Regions from separate parts of the Vibrio sp. CCUG 15886 genome, predicted to be linked through region 1. Evidence: riboswitches for the same ligand, from Rfam matches in the RefSeq annotation. Region 1 holds a riboswitch; the other holds the start of a gene.
What was found. A riboswitch is a leader RNA that binds a small molecule or an ion and turns the genes downstream of it on or off. The one in region 1 is predicted to bind cyclic di-GMP.
Positions count from the first base shown of each region.

Region 2: it holds a riboswitch for cyclic di-GMP, as region 1 does, so the genes downstream of both, PQQ36_RS08740 (TfoX/Sxy family DNA transformation protein) here and gbpA (N-acetylglucosamine-binding protein GbpA) in region 1, are expected to answer to the same signal.

Region 1 is NZ_JAQQBT010000001.1:172,079-176,508, reverse strand. It holds gene PQQ36_RS00805 (phosphatase PAP2 family protein) at 1-8, opposite strand, end outside; gene yqfB (N(4)-acetylcytidine aminohydrolase) at 366-680, opposite strand; gene PQQ36_RS00795 (START domain-containing protein) at 824-1,465, shown strand; gene rarD (EamA family transporter RarD) at 1,521-2,420, opposite strand; cyclic di-GMP riboswitch class I at 2,697-2,788, shown strand; gene gbpA (N-acetylglucosamine-binding protein GbpA) at 2,927-4,384, shown strand.
Region 2 is NZ_JAQQBT010000003.1:32,723-37,152, forward strand. It holds gene PQQ36_RS08730 (putative signal transducing protein) at 1-141, opposite strand, end outside; gene PQQ36_RS08735 (TVP38/TMEM64 family protein) at 155-832, opposite strand; gene PQQ36_RS08740 (TfoX/Sxy family DNA transformation protein) at 957-1,550, opposite strand; cyclic di-GMP riboswitch class I at 1,666-1,754, opposite strand; gene purR (HTH-type transcriptional repressor PurR) at 1,951-2,955, opposite strand; gene torD (molecular chaperone TorD) at 3,266-3,913, opposite strand; gene torR (two-component system response regulator TorR) at 4,149-4,430, shown strand, end outside.

The DNA of each region.
Region 1 (4,430 bases):
CGTTTCATGAAATACCTCATCACAAACAAGCTAATGTTTGCGCCAAACTGTGCACCAAACCATTTGGGTGACATTGAGAATAAAAAAAAGCCAATCACAATAAGAGGTGATTGGCTGTATATATTTGTGAACAATCAGGTTCACTAACAACGTCAGTTGGCTAGGTGACCCTCGGCTTAAAAAGGGTCAATCTTATTAAAGCAGAAAGCGTGCCAACTTTAAAAACGTACACCAATACTATTATTTGCTACATTTTTAACCAAAATGCAGATAAACAAGGTTCATATTCGTCGATAAACCAAGTTAATTTAATGCAAATTGCAAAAACAGATTTGCATTATGCAATTACCGCAAAGTTCAACAAGCTATACTCGCTGATATTGGATGACGTACAACTGCTCTATCCCAGGGTAAATTTCTTGAATGACTTCTTTCAACGTTTCCAGCGTCATATTTTCTTGCTCTGCATGAAACTCGTTCAACTCCGAGAACGCTATAGGGTCCACGCTTAAGATTTTCAGTTGGCAGAAAACGCGCCCTTCCTCTAGTGTCGAGACTTCAACGGTGGTTCCTGGTTGATAGTCCTTTTCTGACTCATCGCGAATTGTGATGGTTTTCTTGCCTGCAAGAATGTCTGCTTCAAAACGTGAGAAAAAAGTCATTTTGGTTGGTGCTGTCATCACTACCTCTTCTATTTGATCAGCCAAAAGGGGCATTAGAATGCATTCGTCATACACTTAAATCAGTGAACTGATGCAATGCGCATTTTCATAACGTTGTATATGTGTTTGAATGAGTAACCTAAAACACGGAAAGAGCTGATATGAAACGGATAATTCTACTGCTAAGCCTTTGTTTATTTCTATTCAACCCTGCAACTTTGGCATCACCACAGCAAGGTTGGATTTTTGACTCCAGCGACAATGGTATCACCATCCATTATCGTGAGCACACAGATGGCTTGGTGGAGATTCGTGCGCAAATGTTTTTCCCCACCAGCTATGCCGCATTTTTGAAATTACTCGAAGACACTGACAACGTGCCTAACTGGATTGACAATGTAGCTCACAGCCACGTCGTGCAACAGCTATCACCGCGAGAAAACATCGTTTACACCCAATTTGCTGCGCCCTGGCCTGCACAAAATCGCGATATGCTGACTTATTCAAAGTACAGCCTAGATGAAGCCGGATTCACCTTGAAGATCAGCGATGCACCTGAGACCGCTTTCCCTCGGGATCCTGACTACATTCGCATCACGCAAGTCAAAGCGCTCTGGGTACTGAATAAGCTCACCAACGACACCACTCACATTGAATACACCGCGTTCGCAAATCCTGGTGGCGCCCTACCCGATTGGTTGGTGAACAAGCTGGCCAAGGAAAGTGCACGCGCCACCTTTGAAGGCTTACGTGAGCAGTTACCGCGTTTTCAACACCTTCGGCATCCACACATTTCCGAGTAGCCTCAAACGATCATTATCCGCTACTCGTCATACGTTATCGTTATCCGTTATCCACTCACGTTAAGCGAACAGAGCGGTGTTTGGCTCTGTTTGCCAATGTCTCTGCAATCGTCAACAGCAAGCCAAACCAAATCAAGCCAAAGCTCACCATTTTCACTTGGTCGAAATACTCAGCAAAAATAAACACGGCGAGGAGAAACTGTAACGTTGGCTCAATATATTGCATCAGGCCAATGTTCGTCATATTGGTATAACGAATAGCAATGGAATAAAAAATAAGGGGCGCGATGGTGACAGGTCCGCTACCCAAATATAATAAAAGCGTTGAAAGATCGGAGGAAAGAGAAACCGCGTCGCCTTGCGCGTATTTCATCGCCATATAAATGGAGGCCACAGGAGCAAGCAGCAATGCTTCAAAAAATAATGTCGTGCTCCAATCGTAGGCTATTTTCTTTTTACAAAAACCGTAGAGGGTAAAAAACACCCCCATGGTTAATGCAACGTACGGAATTTCACCGTAATGGACAATTTGATACCCCAGCCCTAAAGCGGCAAAAATGATCGCCAGTTTTTTTCCCGGAGAGAGCGTTTCTTTGAGCACCAACACGCCAAGTGCCACCATCATTAACGGGCTAATGAAAAAACCTAGACTGGCATCAATCACGCGATCATTGGTCAGCGCCCAAGTGAAGGTGGACCAAGAGATGCACATCAGCAACGCGGCGATCAGGGTATAAAGTAGCGATCTCTTATCGTGCCAAACTCGACGAAATTGAGGCAACTTGCCTGTAATGAAGTACACAAGCACCAAGCCAACTGGAACAGATGCAATGATGCGCATAGCCAACAGCTCATCCATTTGAGCAGACGGCATCAAACGGTAATAGATTGGTGTCAGGCCCCAAATAAGAAAAGAGATGGCCGCCATGATATTGCCATAGCTGGTGGTTTTCATAAGTGCTCAATGACATAGTAAAGACGTGGCAATTCTAACTCTACACTCCATTTTTCGCTATAATATTTTGCAAATACATACAATCACAAAATATCTTCCCTTACATAGATTGCTTATATTAAATACAGAATTTAATTGACCGAATTAATATATCTACATCTATAAATAACGCTTCTAAATCATCTCTTTTTTTCATCACACTTTTTCGAGAAATTAATTCCAAATCCAATCAATTAATTCGCCTCATCGTTATTCTCATCCTAAATTATGCCTGACATCACACATAGGCAAACCTTCTGAAAAGATGGGACGCAAAGCTTCCGGTCTGTCGGTATTTTTATCATACCCAAGATAGCGGGGCCGCCGCTCTCACTAGAGAGTGTTCTCACCAAGCACGTCAGTGCGCTCTTTACGAGCGATTCATCGCCTTGGGAATAACATGCGTATGCTGTGGTTGAACATTGGCCATATAGCCAAATAAAGTCAGCAATCAAAAAGAGTATGTTATGAAAAAACAACCGCAAAAAACCTTACTGGCCATTGCTCTATCCGTCGTAAGCGGAACCGCAATGAGCCATGGTTATGTTTCTGCAGTGGAAAATGGTGTCGCAGAAGCTCGTGTGACACTGTGTAAGTTCGCGGCATCAACTGGAGAAAAAAACACCAACTGTGGCGCGATTCAATATGAACCGCAAAGTGTTGAAGGGCCAGATGGCTTCCCCGCGTCCGGTCCGCGTGATGGCAAAATTGCCAGCGCCGAGAGCGCGTTAGCGAACGCACTTGATGAGCAAACCGCAGACCGCTGGGTAAAACGCCCGATTCAAACCGGTGCGCAAAACTTTGAGTGGACCTTTACCGCCAATCACGTGACCAAAGATTGGAAATATTACATCACCAAACCAGATTGGAATCCAAATCAACCACTTGCCCGCGCCTCATTCGAGCTCACCCCTTTCTGCGTCGTGGACGGTGGCATGGTTCAACCGCCGAAGCGCGTTAGCCATACATGTAATGTACCTGAACGCGAAGGTTACCAAGTGATTTTGGCGGTTTGGGATGTGGGTGACACCGCCGCCTCTTTCTACAATGTCATTGATGTCAAATTCGATGGCGATGGCCCTGCTCTGCCAGATTGGCAACAAGGTGGCCAGATCATTCCAACCATGAACCTCAATGTCGGTGACACCGTCTTTACACGCGTATTTGATCTTGCGGGCGAGAATCCAGCCTACACGACAGAACTGGCGATCGACAGCGACGCGTTGACGGTAGCAAACAATTGGTCACACGCTCTCGCGGTGAAAATTAACCAAACCCAAAGCGAGATCGCAGCAGGCCAGCTCAACGAACAAAATCAGTTCGTTCCGGTTTATGGTACTAACCCAATTTTCCTTAAGTCTGGCAGCAACCTGCAGCGTGTCGAGATCGGCTATAAAATTGAAACGCCTGCACCTGAGTACGACGTCACCCTATCGGGTTTGGCCTCTGAGTATCAAATCAGCGATGTGCCTGTAACGCTCGATTTAGGCTTACAAGCAACTGGCGATATTACAACGGAACTGACCGTCTATAACCACCACAAAGAGCCACTTGCTTTTGAAAGCGTTGCAATGAAAGACGGTGAGAACAAAGCGGTCAGCATGACATTAAGCAAATCAGAAGCAGGCCACCATATGTTGGTAACCAAAGTCCTAGACAAAGACGGCACGCTGCAAAAGCAGCAAACATCTGACTTCATGCTGACGGAAACGCAAACACCACCGCCAAGTGATGATTACGACTTTGTCTTCCCAGATGGCTTGAGCTCGTACACGGCGGGCACCAAAGTGCTCGCCAGCGACGGTGCGATCTACCAATGCAAGCCATTCCCATACTCAGGTTACTGTGTTCAATGGGCACCAACCGCAACTCAATACCAGCCGGGTACTGGTTCACACTGGCAAATGGCGTGGGACAAACTGTAAACCTTTCCCCTATATGTGATTTATCACATGCATAACGACCAAAGCG
Region 2 (4,430 bases), on a different contig from region 1:
ATTGGTATCCTCAGTTGCTGGTAACTCACCTCTCAAGCCAAATAAACCCTCACCTCGAACCTCACATTGTACCGCTTCATTCATCAGTAACTGGCACACGATATGCGCTTCTATAGGAGTGTTGGCGGTGAATATCTTCATAAGTGAATTCCTTTTATGAAGAGAGTTGAGGTCTAAATTTACTCATGATCCATTTTACAGCGATAGGAAAGACACCCAGTAACGCAAATGAGGCTAATACTGTTGGTGAAAGTATCCCCGACAACGAGTTGATGTCGGCCAATTGTGTCCCCGCATTTAGGTAAACAGCCGTGCCAGGTAGCATGCCGATCTGGCTAGTAAGATAGTAACGACCAATGGAAATTGGTGTTAAACCCATCAGCAAGTTAATAAGGAAAAATGGGAAGACTGGGATCAGGCGTAACGAAAATAGATAAAAGGCGCCATCCTTTTCAACGCCTTGGTTGATCGCGCTAAGTTTGTCTCCAAAACGTGCCTGCACCCAATCTTTTAGTAGGTAGCGACTACTCAAAAATGCGATGGTTGCTCCAATGGTGCTGGCAAATGAGACAAGCAGTAGGCTATACCAAAAACCAAACAGAGCAGCGCCCAATAGTGTGACGACGGTTGCTCCTGGTACTGAAAAGGCGGTAAGACCAACGTAAATGACAAAATAGCTTATTGAAGCAAACAGAAAGTTTTCTTCAATAAAACTGTTCAGGGCAAGTTGTTGTGCTTTAGCGTTGTCGAGTGTGAGGTATTGACTAAAATTAACCGCCAATAAAATAATGGTCGCGATAAGCAAGATTCCGAATACGAGTTTTTTGTTCATTCAATTTTTCTCCAGATAGCTTGGTTATCAGACCTGATTGAGACAGAAAATCTTTCAAACGATATAAAAAAACCACATCATTTTGATGTGGTTTTAATCTATAAGAAATAATAAACGTGCTTGTCTACAAAGACAATTTATTCACTAATTCGTCTCGACGTTGCTGAGGAATCACACTCCAGTGCGTACCATTGATGGCTCCCTCTAACGCCCAAAGCAGCTCTAAGCTCACGGCACCACTGTGGGTGTTTTTAATCGCTTCGTATGCACGAACCGCGCCTTGAGACTCCAACTGCTCGACTGTTTCTATTCCCGCCTTTTTAAGCATTCGTTCGGTGGCTAAACGCAGGTTAGGCAGGTCTTTTAATCGTTCAGGTTTTGCTGTTGCTTGCTGTTGTTTATCGTTATTAGCACTGGCCAATGCACGTTTGGCTACGTTGAGTAGTGCATTTTGGTCTTGCCATAGCGCGTCTGAAATCGCGTAGTACTTAGTGACAACAGGGAAACCACGCTTAGTATAAACGTATGGTTTGAGTCCTTGCTTTTCAAAAAGTAATGTTGATTTTTGATCTGCGCGAATATGAAGCTGGTCTTTCACCACAAGTGCGAACATGGTCTCATCTGCAAAAAGGCCGAATCCGCCAAACATTGAGCGAGATTTTATCGCACCAAGTTGCTCAAAAAGCTTCATTGAATCTTTGAGTATCGGTTTATCCATGATGTGTTATCTCGGTGTAATTACTATTACGCCACCAAATCAGGTCCGAGAGATTAGCAAACCAATGCAAATACAATGTCATTAATGGGTAAACTTGTTGTTATGCATTTTTGCCATCGGTAACCCCGCTACCTACCAAAAAACGTCTGGTTTAGGCCGGAGGCTTTGCGTCCCACTTTTTCAAATGGTTTGCCCTGTGCGTGACTCTAGAAGGATACGATTTCTATTGAAGTAACATCACATTTTCAAATAAAAAATGTGACATTGGTTCAGATAATAGTTGCAGTTAAGTGAATGAATGCTCGATTTTAAGAACTTAACAGAATTTGACTTAACAAATCACTTACTAAGAATGAAAAAAAAGCATCCAGATTTGGATGCTTTAGAATATTAGTCTTAACTAATTGATTTTTTTGACGGTATCACGAACCACTAACTCGGGATGCATTTCAAACACGCGTTTGTCATGCTCTTTGTCCTTAATGCGTTCGAGAAGGATCTCAAATGCATTTTTACCAACACGGCGTTTTGGCTGGTGGATGGTTGTTAGCGGTGGTGAGAAGTATTCCGCCAACTCAATATTATCGTAGCCGATAACAGAGATGTCTTCAGGAATGCGAAGGCCTAACTGCTGAAGGCGGCTCATCAAACCCAGTGCCATGGTGTCGTTGAAGCAGAAGACCGCAGTTGGGCGATCTTGCCATGACGCGATCTTGTCAGCAGCCATCACAGCCGTGTCACATTCAAAGTTTCCTTCAAGGATCCACTCGTTGTTAACGGTAATATTGGCTTCCTTCATCGCACGTTTAAAGCCTTGGATGCGCTCTTGGCACGCGGCTTTTTCAAAGTGGCCACTCAAACACGCGATTTTTGTATGGCCGTTATCAATCAGGTACTTAGTGGCCAAGTAGCCACCTTCTTCTGAGTTATCGATAATTTTATCGGCTTGTGAGCTGATTGGACCCCAGTCCATAATCACTTTAGGAATATCTGCATGCTTATCAAGCATTTCTCGGAGCTCTTCGGTGAGGTCAGAACACATCACCAAAATGCCATCTACGCGCTTTTCCGCAAGCATACGAATGTAGTCACGTTGCTTCTCGTAGATACCGCCCGTATTACAAAGAATTAGCGTATAGCCTTGGCGGTAACAGTAGCTTTCTACGCCATCAATTACTTCAGAAAAGAACAAATTGGTCGACTGTGTGACCAGCATACCAATAGTACGAGTGGTGTTGCACTTTAGGCTACGCGCTACTGCGCTCGGTGCGTAGTTGAGCTCGTCAACCGCTTTCATGACTTTTTCTTGAGTGGCTTCTGCAACAAAACGCGTTTTGTTGATTACGTGCGACACTGTGGTCGTGGATACTCCAGCGAGACGCGCGACATCTTTAATTGTGGCCATAGGTATTGTCCTGTCTAAGGTTGCATTTTGAATCTACGATTCTTTGTTGCAACACAGTTTGCTACCTTTCTCCGAATTCGCTTTGTAAGGAAGACACACTAGAAAAGCAGCAGCTTAGCTTTAAATAAACACAAAAACCGCTGTATTTCAGCGGTTTGCATTAAAATCATATTTTATCGATTGCGGTCTCAATTTTAGACCGAGACGGCAAGAGTGGCAACCTACTCAAACGGCGAATAGTGTATCCGCGTTCACACTTTAGTGGTTAAAGTGTAACCGAGTGTTTGCTCTATTGATAAGGGCGTAATTATTATCCAACTAAATAGTCGCTGTCCAGCATACAAAACGCAACAAGTAGTTTTATTGCACTGTTATAGAAACCAAACTCATCATATTCTGCTGCTCGTTGAGAGAAGCTAGGTAACCAAGAGAGCAACATTTCTTGAATAAATGCGTTTTGCTCAATGAAGGCTTCTTCCATGTGGCGATCTTGTTCAAGCTCATTTGAGCGAATGATAAGGTTGCCAAGAAAGTCGAGCATGATAGCTAAGTGATCGGCCGGTTCATTCAGTTGTTGATTGACCTGCACACCATGTTTTTTCAGCCAAGTGTCCATTTTTTGTGCTGGTTCGCCATTGAGTAGGCCATCTTTTGTTAGATAAATAGATGCGTATGGAAGTGCGCCGTGTTTTGCGGTTTTCAAAAATAGGTCACAAAAATCTGCCGCTAATTCCAATTGCGCATCTTGACGGTCAACAAGACGATTGAGTGCATCGACGAAGGCGTTAACGGATGGTCTCAGTGCATCGTTTTCAGCCAATCCAGTTAAAAACGCTCTAATTTCCATGCTTTGATATTTATCGAGCTCTTCCTGTGTCAGCTCTTTGGCAAATAAGCTCGAAAGCCACCAATATATTTCCGCACGTTTTTCATTAAAGGCTTTTATCTCTTGCATCATTTATCGCTCCTAAATCAATCTCCTATAAGTGTAACCAAAAAAAATGAATAACAATAACGCCTATTGTTAAGAAAAATATAAATATATTTGAGCTTGTTAATGGCTTGATATTAAGCTTGTTTTGAATCAATAAAAATCAAGATACTTGCATTTCAAACGAAGTATGACTAGAAATGTTACTAGTTATGAATAGAATATCTGCCCGTGTAGACAGAAATGACATGAAGTGGTGTAAATGAGCTATCACGTATTAGTCGTAGAAGATGATGTAGTGACTCGCAGTAAACTTGCGGGTTATTTTCAAAAAGAAGGTTACACAGTAAGTGAAGCGGAAAGTGGTGCCGAGATGCGTCATATTTTGCAAAATAGCTGCGTTGATTTGGTGATGTTAGACATTAACTTACCAGGTGAAGACGGCTTGATGCTGACCCGTGAACTACGCAGCCAATCGGACATTGGCATTATTTTGGTAACCGGACGCACGGATAGCATAGATAAAATTGTTGGTTTGGAGATG